3 regions of the Lysobacter sp. Hz25 genome follow, and region 2 is predicted to be linked to each of the others. Evidence: predicted binding sites of a transcription regulator. Region 2 holds the regulator's gene; each other region holds the start of a gene.
The links. The regulator sigma-54, encoded in region 2, starts transcription at its own class of promoters, with help from an activator protein. The targets are predictions, from matches to a motif close to TGGCACGNGCNTTGC.
Positions count from the first base shown of each region.

Region 1: the regulator sigma-54 is predicted to act here: its motif matches at 2,275-2,289, upstream of pgaA (poly-beta-1,6 N-acetyl-D-glucosamine export porin PgaA).
Region 3: the regulator sigma-54 is predicted to act here: its motif matches at 1,878-1,892, upstream of glnA (type I glutamate--ammonia ligase).

Region 1 covers NZ_CP175666.1:3,744,354-3,747,557, reverse strand. Annotated here, with positions in the region: gene pgaB (poly-beta-1,6-N-acetyl-D-glucosamine N-deacetylase PgaB) at 1-105, opposite strand, end outside; gene pgaA (poly-beta-1,6 N-acetyl-D-glucosamine export porin PgaA) at 108-2,072, opposite strand; gene ACKN61_RS15355 (GH92 family glycosyl hydrolase) at 2,489-3,204, shown strand, end outside.
Region 2 covers NZ_CP175666.1:1,696,984-1,700,187, forward strand. Annotated here, with positions in the region: gene ACKN61_RS07010 (PTS sugar transporter subunit IIA) at 146-610, opposite strand; gene hpf (ribosome hibernation-promoting factor, HPF/YfiA family) at 653-982, opposite strand; gene ACKN61_RS07020 (RNA polymerase factor sigma-54) at 1,215-2,624, opposite strand; gene lptB (LPS export ABC transporter ATP-binding protein) at 2,707-3,204, opposite strand, start outside.
Region 3 covers NZ_CP175666.1:5,533,463-5,536,666, forward strand. Annotated here, with positions in the region: gene glnA (type I glutamate--ammonia ligase) at 390-1,799, opposite strand; gene ACKN61_RS22825 (undecaprenyl-diphosphate phosphatase) at 2,091-2,897, shown strand; gene ACKN61_RS22830 (DUF2750 domain-containing protein) at 2,948-3,204, shown strand, end outside.

The sequences.
Region 1 (3,204 bases), 2.0 Mb from region 2:
GGCCGCGAGCGGAGCCAGCGCGGCCACGGCCAGCACGGCGAACGCGAGCGCCCGGTGGATCAACCCGCGCAGGGGGGCAGCAAGCGGCGCAGCGAAATACAGCATGTTCATTCCTCACCCCAGCGGAAGCTCAGATCGAAGGCGACGCGGTCTTCGCGCACGCCGTCGTAGACCGGACGCGACCAGTTGAGGCCGTAGTTGAGAGTGCGGCCGGTGCCGAACCGCCATTCGTGTTCGTAACGCAGTTGCGGCACCCAGGCGCTGCCATAGCCCTGCTGCCAGTACGGCCCGGCGGTGGCGGTAAGGCGCTGCAGGAAGTGGCGGGTGTAACGGCGCCAGGTCATGTGATCCAGGCGCACGCCGAGATTCAGCGAAGCGTCGCGGCTGGGGTTGAAATAGGGCACGTCGGCGTCGCGGCGACTGGCGCGGCTGGCCGACAGATCGGCCAAGCCCGCGACCTGGAGATGCGGGCTGGTGTACAGGCGCTGATCCAGGTTCAGCGCGACGGCGCTGCGGCGGTTGTCGTCGCTGTAGCGCAGTTGCTGCGCGCTCGCGCCGAGCGAGGTGCGCTCGCTCGGCGTCCAGCGCAGGCCCAGGCTCAAGGCATCGGCATCGATGCCGGCGCCGCGCGCCTGCAACGAAGCGTCCGGGGTTTGCCGATACCACGATGCATTGGCGCGCCAGGCATCGTTGAGGCGCCAACCGGCGTCGAGGTAATAACCGGTGCGGTCGCCGCGATCGAGCCAGCGGTCGTTGGCGCGGTCGACGCCGAAGCCCAGGCTCAGGCGGTCGTAGGCATACAGCGCGCCGATGCCGGCGCGGCGGTCGTGGACGCGGTCGCCGGGGTAATCGGCCCAGGCATCCTGCGCGTGCGCGGTGAGGCGCCAGCGGTCATTGATCAGCGGGCTGCGCACCTCGAGGCGGTGGACGGCATCGCGGGTGCCGAGCGGCGAGGCGGTGGCGCCGCCGCCGCGCGCATCGCTGCGGCCGCTGGCGGTGCTGAACAACCATTGCCAGCCCAGGCGGCTGTCCCAGGACTCGCTCATCTGCCGCACTTGCACGTCGCGCGGGCGGTTGGCGATCAATTCGTCGTGGATCGGCCGCGCCAGGTCGACGCGGGCGTGGTCGAGGTAGGCGCCGACCTGGCCGACGCGCGCGCCGACGCCGGTGGGCTCCAGCGTGCTCGCCATCTGGAAGCGTTGCAGCGCGCGATCGGTCCAGCCGCGTTTTTGATAAGCGACGCCGAGATTGGTCTGCACGCCGGGGTTGTCCGGCCCGATCGCCGCCATCGCTTCGAGTCGCTGCTGCGCGCCGACGGTGTCCTCGCCGTACAGGCGGATCATGGTCTGGGTGCTGTCGGCGTCGTAGTGGCGCCAGTTTTCGACGCTCTGCTTGGCGCCGTTCACGCGCACCCAGGCCGGTTCGGCGGCCTTGATCTTGTCGAGCTGGGCCAGGGCGTCGTCGAAACGCTCGCCTTCCGAATAGGCGTAGGCCAACTGCAGCTGCGAGTCGTGGTCCTCGGGCCATTCGCGCACGACGCGCTCGAGCACGGTCGCGGCTTCCTCGGGGCGTTTGTCGGCCAGCAGGGACGCGCCGACCTTGGACAAGGCATACATCGGTATCTCGACGCCCTCGGCCTGCAAGGCGCGGTAGCGTTCGACCACCTCGGCATGGCGTTCCAGATGATTGAGCAGCATCAACTCGTCGAAACGCGTGCGCAGGTCGGCCTGGCGTTGCTCCGGCGTCTGGGTGGCGCGGTACTGCTCGAAGGCGTCGCGCGCGCTGCGCATTTCATCGAGGCGGGTGGCTTCGTCTTCGGGGTAGAGGCTGCCCCAGACCGCAAGGCGAGCGAGGCGGCCGGAGTCCAGGCGCTTGCGTTCGGCGGCATCGAACAGGTCGGGGCGGGCTTGGTACAAGGACCAGGCGCGATGGGCGCTGCCCAGGTCGGCCAGGGTCAGCACTTGCAGGCGATACAGGCGGTCGTCGCCGGGCGTCGCCGCTTGCGCACTTTCGATGCGGGCCAGCGCGGCCAGCCATTGCCGGTCGGCGCGCAGGCGCTCGATCTCCGGCATCGGATTCGTTGCGGTCGTTTGACGCTCCGCAGCAAAAACTGACGTCAGGGGGCAGATTGCGCTCGCGGTCGCCAAAGCGATGGAGAGAGCAAGGCGGTGCGGGGTCGGCATGAGCGACAGGGGTCCGTAAGGCGGGGAGGTGCAGATGTGATTTATTCCAAGACAAAAATGTGATGCAAATCACATTTGCAGGAAGGGTGCTGCAAAAGGTGTGCCAAGGGGGGCCATCCGCTGCTTGAACGGTGCTGGAAGTGCTTGTCTGGATTGGCTTTTTTATTCCCGCGACGCGGCTGCGGATGCTGCGGCGCGGTTTGACAAGCCCGATTTAGATCGATTTAAATCGAGAAAGCAGGGGCCTGTGCCGGTCGGCACAGTGCGAATCGGAGGCAGTCGCCGTCCGGGCAATGGGAGCGGGAATGTCGGCAACGTGGAGAGCGCGCCGCGATGGCGCACGGGCAGCGGCGAAGCACACCTTGGCGCTGGCCTTGGCCGGGGCGCTGATGCCCACGGCGATGGCCGGGCCCGCGCGTAGCTTCTGGACCTCGTTCGAGGCCGGTGAGCCGGCCGCGGCCGAACCCACGGCCGGACCCGCGGCCACCGGGGCGAGCGCAGGGCCGGTGCCGCGCCTGAGCGCCGACGGCGGCCCGCCCGAGGCCGCCGCCCTGACCGCCAAGCCCGGCATGGGCTTCAGTGGTGTGCGCTCGCTGCGTTACCAGGGCATCGCCAGCGGCGCCGCGCAAAGCGTGCAGGCCTTCGAGGTCGACATCGCCGTCGCCAAGGACACGCAGCTTTCCTATCGCCTGTTCCCGCTGTCGAGCGCGCACATCGCCGGCCAGCCGGCGCCGTCGAAATTGGATGCGCTGCGCAACGGTTCGACCTATGTCGCCATCGACCTGGTGTTCGACGACGGCAGCCGTCTGTCGCAGCGCAAGCCGCTCGATCTGTACGGCAATGCCTTGACCGCGCGCGAGCAGGGCATGGCGCGGCTGCTCTATCCCGATCAATGGAACGCGGTCAGCAGCCGCATCGGCGAGGTCGCGGCCGGTCGCCGCGTGCGTCAGATCCTGCTGGTCCACGACGGCGACACCGCGTTGCCGTATCAGGGCTATCTGGACGACCTGCGCATCGCCCC
Region 2 (3,204 bases):
CCCGGTCGCGTCCGCGGCGCGGTGTGAAGCAGATGGGGCGGGCGAGCCGATAGGCCGGCTCAGCGGCTCGGGGAACGAGCGGGGCTGGGATCGGTACGTCTCAGATCCGTACGCCTCGAATCGCCACAGCTCAGAACGGCACGGCTCAGGCCGCGCTGCGGCGAACGTGATCGAGCAGGCGATAGCTCAGCTCGGCGACGTTCGGCGCAGTGCGCAATCGCTCGAGAAAGCCGCTGTCGGCGAAGCGTTCGGCCAGTTCCGCCAGCAACTGCAGATGTTGTTGGACGTGGTGCTCGGGAATGGCCATGGCCAGGACCAGGTCGACCGGGCGCCCGTCGATGGCGCCGAAATCGATCGGCTGGGCCAATCTGAGAAAGGCGCCGCGGCTGTTTTCGAACAAGGGCGTGCGCGCGTGCGGAATGGCGACGCCGTGGCCGATGGCGGTGCTGGCGAGGCGTTCGCGTTCGCCCAGGCTTGCGCGCAGGGCGAACGCAGTGGAGGCATTGCCGTCGCAGAGCATGCGTGCGGCGACATCGAGCACGGTATTGCGATCGCCGGGTTCGACCACGATCGCGACCCGTTCCGCACTCAGTAATTCATAAAGCGGCATGACAGCGTGTCTGGATCGATGACCGGGTCCCGGGGGCCGGGTTCAGCCTACGAATTCGCCATTGCGTGCGAGGCTTTCGCCACGGTGATGGTCGACTTGCTTGCTCTTGTGCTTCATCAGCAGGCGGTCGAGCTTGTCGGCGAGCAGATCGATGGCGGCGTACATGTCGATGGCGGCGGCGTCGCAGTGCAGGGTACGGCCGGCGATGAGAACGGTGGCCTCGGCGCGATGGTCGGGCTTGTCGAGACTGAGCTGGGTACGCACGTCGAAGGGTTGGTCGAAATGGCGTTGCAGACGGGCCAGCTTGGTTTCCACATAGTCACGCAGGGCTGCAGTGACTTCCAGTTGCTGGCCGTGGGTTTCGATACGCATCGGAGACCTCCTTCACGTCGCGGGAGAATGCAGACTGGGCTCCGGACCGTCGGTCGTCGACGGCTCCGGGGCCTGATTGACGCCCTGGCCGGGGCCAGGGATTCCAGCATCTCACGCTCAGTTCCAGGTGCAAGTGGCAAGACCGCAACAATGGTCGTAGGCCATTGTTAAGTCACTGATTTGATGGGGAATAGAGGCCGAAATCCGGCGATTTTGCGGAATTTGGCGGGCTTCAGCCCATGCGCACGCGTTCCTGCGACGAGGGGATGCTCATCGCCTCGCGGTACTTGGCCACGGTGCGGCGTGCGACCGGCACGCCGGTGGCCTTGAGGGTTTCGGCCAGGCGCGCGTCGGACAAGGGTTTGCGCGGGTTCTCGGCCTCGATCAGGCGCCGGATCATGGCCTGGATCGCGGTGCTGGAGGCCTCGCCGCCGGAGCCGGTGTCGATGCCGGAGGCGAAGAAAGCTCGCAGCGGCATGGTCCCGCGCGGGGTGCGCGCGTACTTGCGGGCGATCGCGCGCGAGACCGTGGATTCGTGCAGGCCGACTTCGGTGGCGACCTCGCGCAGGGTCAGCGGGCGCAGCGCGCTGTCGCCGAACTCGAGGAAACCGGCCTGTTGCTTGAGCAGGCAGCGCGCGACCTTGAGCAAGGTGTCGCCGCGCGCTTCCAGGCTCTTGAGCAGCCAGCGCGCTTCCTGCAGATGGCCGCGCAGATAGCTGGCGTCGGAGGCGTTGGCGTGGCGGATCATGCTTTCGTAGCCGCGATGGATCGAGATGCGCGGACGCATCGCTTCCGACAGGGCCACGCGCCACAGGCCGTTCTGGCGCCAGATCACCACGTCGGGGGTGACATAGGTGTCGGTGGAGATCGCGCCCATCTGCGCGCCGGGGCGCGGATCGAGCGAGCGCAGCAACTGCACCGCGGTCTCGACCTCGGCGATGTCGCGCTTGAGTTCGCTGGCCAGGCCGGCCGCGCCGATCCGCGGCAGACGTTCCAGCGGCTCGCCGGCGATCACCAGGGCCAGGGCCTTGCCCGGGGTGTCGTCGGACAAGGTGTTGAGCTGCAGGCTCAGGCACTCGCTGAGCGAGCGCGCGCCGGAGCCGACCGGGTCGAAGCGCTGCACCTGGTGCAGCACGGTCGCGACTTCTTCTTCGCTGGCGCCCATCGCCAGCGACTCGACGATCGCGGCCAGGCTTTCGCGCAGGTAGCCGTCGTCGTCGATCGCCTCGATCAGGGCCACGCCGATGCTGCGGTCGCGCTGCGACAGCGGGCTGAGGTGCAGTTGCCACAGCAGATGGTCGTGCAGGGTCTCGGCCTCGGCGACCTGTTCGGCCGCGGGCGAGTCTTCATCGCCGTGGTCGGAGGGGCCGACCCGTTCGTACCAGGTCTCGCCGTCGTCCATGGTCCATTCGGGCTCGGCGGTCGGCGCTTCGGCGCCTTCCTCGGTGCTCGGCGGCGGACGCGGTTCGTCTTCGTTGACCGCGGACGGGTCGGTCCAGTCGAGCAGCGGATTGCTCTCGATCGCGGTAGCCAGTTCGGCTTCCAGTTCGACAGCCGACAACTGCAGCAGGCGAATCGCCTGCCGCAATTGCGGCGTCATCACCAACTGTTGTCCGAGCGAGGCTTGGAGGCGGGGCTTCATCATCGATTGCTAACGCGACCTGAGATGGCTGTCGGCCCGGGCCGCGCGTCGTGGGCGCCGTCCGCGCCCGGCAACCGCTAGGTTACAGACGGAACTGCTCACCCAGATAGACACGGCGGACATCGGGATTGGCCAGCAGCGCGTCCGGAGCCCCCTGCGCGAGCACGCCACCGTCGTTCAGGATATACGCCCGGTCGCAAATGCCCAAGGTTTCACGGACGTTATGGTCAGTGATCAACACTCCGATGCCGCGATTCTTGAGATGGCGCACGATTCGCTGGATCTCGCCGACCGAAATGGGGTCGACGCCGGCGAAGGGTTCGTCCAGCAGCATCAGACGCGGGCGGGCGGCCAGGGCGCGGGCGATCTCGACCCGGCGGCGCTCGCCGCCGGACAGGCTGGCGCCGAGCTGCTCGGCGACGTGGGTCACCTGCAGTTCGTCCATCAGGCTGGCCAACTCGCGCTCGATGCCGGCGCGGTCGAGGTCGTCGCGCAGTTCCAGCACCAGGCGCAGGTTGTCGGCGACGCTGAGCTTGCGGAACACCGAGGGTTCCTGCGGCAGGTAGCCGACGCCGTACTT
Region 3 (3,204 bases), 2.1 Mb from region 2:
TTCTGCTGCGTTTTCGGTTTTCGGTTTTCGGTTTTCGGTTTTCGGTCCGGGACTTTGCGCTGCGTGTCCTGGGTTTGTTCGGGCAAGCCGCTCCCGCGACGTCGGCGGCGGGCCGATATCGGGTGGCGTGGGCGAGTGGCGTCGCCCGGGCGGGTTCGTCTTCCCTGAAAGCGACACGGCCCGGAGCGTTAGCCCCGGGCCGTGTGCTGGTTACCGCATGTCGCGCATCGCGTCCGCGCGCCGCCGCGTGGCATCCCGCCGCGCCGCATCGAAGCGGCGCGGGCGATCGGGACGGCAGGCGGATGGCGGCAAGGCGTAGGCGCTCATGTGATCAGACCGCGTAGTACATCTGGTATCCGAAGACCCGATATACATCTGCGGCAATCTCCTTAGACGGCGTAGTACATCTGGTATTCAAGCGGGTGGGTCGCGGCGCGGAACTTGGTCACTTCCTGCATCTTCAGCGAGATGTAGCTGTCGATGAAGTCGTCGGTGAACACACCGCCGGCCTTGAGGAAGTCGCGGTCCTTGTCGAGCGCTTCGAGCGCCTGGTCGAGCGAGTGGCATACGGTCGGGATGCCCTTCTCCTCTTCCGGCGGCAGGTCGTAGAGGTCCTTGTCGCTCGGCGCGCCCGGGTCGATCTGGTTCTTGATGCCGTCCAGGCCGGCCATCATCAGTGCGGCGAAGGTCAGGTAGCCGGACTGGATCGGGTCGGGGAAGCGCATCTCGATGCGGCGCGCCTTCGGGTTGGCCACGTAGGGAATGCGGCAGCTGGCCGAACGGTTGCGGGCCGAATAGGCCAGCATCACCGGCGCCTCAAAGCCCGGCACCAGGCGCTTGTAGCTGTTGGTGCCCGAGTTGGTGAAGGCGTTGATCGCGCGCGCGTGCTTGAACACGCCGCCGATGTACCACAGCGCCATCTGCGACAGGCCGCCGTAGCCGTCGCCGCTGAACAGGTTGACGCCGCCCTTGGCGAAGGACTGGTGCACGTGCATGCCGCTGCCGTTGTCGCCGACGATCGGCTTGGGCATGAAGGTCGCGGTCTTGCCGTTGCGGTGGGCGACGTTCTTGATGATGTACTTCATCGTCAACAGCTCGTCGGCCTTGGCGACCAGCGAGTTGAACTTGGTGCCGATCTCGCACTGGCCGGCGTTGGCGACTTCGTGGTGGTGCACTTCGACTTCGATGCCGACCTGCTCGAGGGTCTTGCACATCTCGGCGCGGATGTCGTGCAGCGAGTCGAGCGGCGCGACCGGGAAATAGCCGCCCTTCACGCCCGGACGGTAACCGCTGTTGCCGCCTTCGTATTCCTTGCCCGAGTTCCAGGCGGCTTCTTCCGAATCGATGTGGAAGAAGGTGTGGCCCATCTCATTGGCGTAACGGACCGAGTCGAAGATGAAGAACTCGGGTTCCGGACCGAAGAAGGCCTGGTCGGCGACGCCGCTGGACTTCAGGTAGGCCTCGGCGCGCTTGGCGACGCCGCGCGGGTCGCGCGAGTAGGCCTGCATGGTCGCCGGATCGAGGATGTCGCAGGTCAGCACGACGGTCGGATCGGCGGTGAACGGGTCCAGGAACGCGGTCGAGGGATCCGGCAGCAGGATCATGTCCGACTCGTTGATGCCCTTCCAGCCGCTGATCGACGAACCGTCGAACATCTTGCCGTCTTCGAACAGCGAGGGCTCGACGATGGACTTGGGGAAGGTCACGTGGTGCTGCACGCCACGCATGTCGGTGAAACGCAGGTCGACGAATTCGACCTTGTGATCCTTGATGAGCTTTTCGACCTGTTCGAGAGACATGTTCGTTCCGGAGAATGGGGAGTCGGGTGAAAGAGTCGTGCAACACGAGGGCATTGGAGCCGCCTGCCCATTAGGGAAGCAAGCGTCATGCCAACTTTTAGCCACCGGTAAGCGCATGAAATCAAAGCGAATCCCCGATCTATCGCCGACGGAGCGCACCACATGAGCGCAACGAAGCAGGCAGTTGCACCAAATTAGTGCAGCGCGCTTTCCGTTATTCTGGCGCGCCGCCGCGAACCCCCGATCGCGCCGCCGGCGTCCCGACTCCCCGACCCAAGACCCCCGCCCCTAATGACCGACCTGCTCGCCGCCCTGCTTCTCGGCATCATCGAAGGCATCACCGAATTCCTGCCGATCTCCAGCACCGGCCATCTGCTGATCGCGCAACACTGGCTCGGGCATCGCTCCGACCTGTTCAACATCTCGATCCAGGCCGGCGCGATCCTGGCCGTGGTGGTCATCTACTGGCGCCGGCTGTGGACGTTGGCAACCGGCTTCGGCCAGCGCGACAACCGCGACTATCTGTTCAAGCTCGCCCTCGCCTTCGGCGTGACCGCGGTGCTCGGCATCGCGGTCAAGAAGGCCGGCTTCTCCCTGCCCGACCAGGTGCTGCCGATCGCCTGGGCGCTGGTGCTGGGCGGTGTGTGGATGATCGCGGCCGAGCATTTCGCCGCCAAGCGCGCCGCCGCGCTCGGCGAACGCAGCGAAATCACCTGGACCGTCGCGACCCTGGTCGGCATCGCCCAGGTCGTCGCCGGCGTGTTCCCGGGCACCTCGCGCTCGGGCGCGACCATCTTCATCGCCCTGCTCGCCGGCACCACCAGCCGCGCCGCGGCGACCGAGTTCACTTTCCTGATCGGCATCCCGACCATGTTCGCGGCCAGCGGCTACGAGCTGCTCGGCGTGCTCGGCACGCCCGCCGCGGCCAACGAAGACTGGAACGCGCTCGCGGTGGCCTTCGTCGCCTCGGCGGTGACCGCCTTCATCGCGGTGAAGTGGCTGTTGCGCTATATCCAGACCCACCGTTTCACCGCGTTCGCGATCTACCGCTTCGTGTTCGGCGCAGCGCTGTTGCTGTTGATGCCCTCAGGCAGTTGAATGACATCGCCCCAGCTGATCGCAACGCCCCACCGGCAGGAGCCGCCGCCATGAACGAAGCAGATCGCGCCGCCGAACAAGAGTTGCTCGACTACGCGCAGTTGTCCGGACCCGAGCGCTACGCCGCCTTCGTCGCGGCCATCGCAGGCACCGGCCAGTTGTGGGTCGCCGAATCCGGCGAATTCGTCCTGACCCTGTTCGACGCCGACGGCCAGGAACTGCTGCCGGTATGGCCCTCGACCGGCACCGCGCGCGCCGCCCTGGCAGCCGCGCCGAACCTCAAGGGCTATGCGCCGGTGCTGCGCGA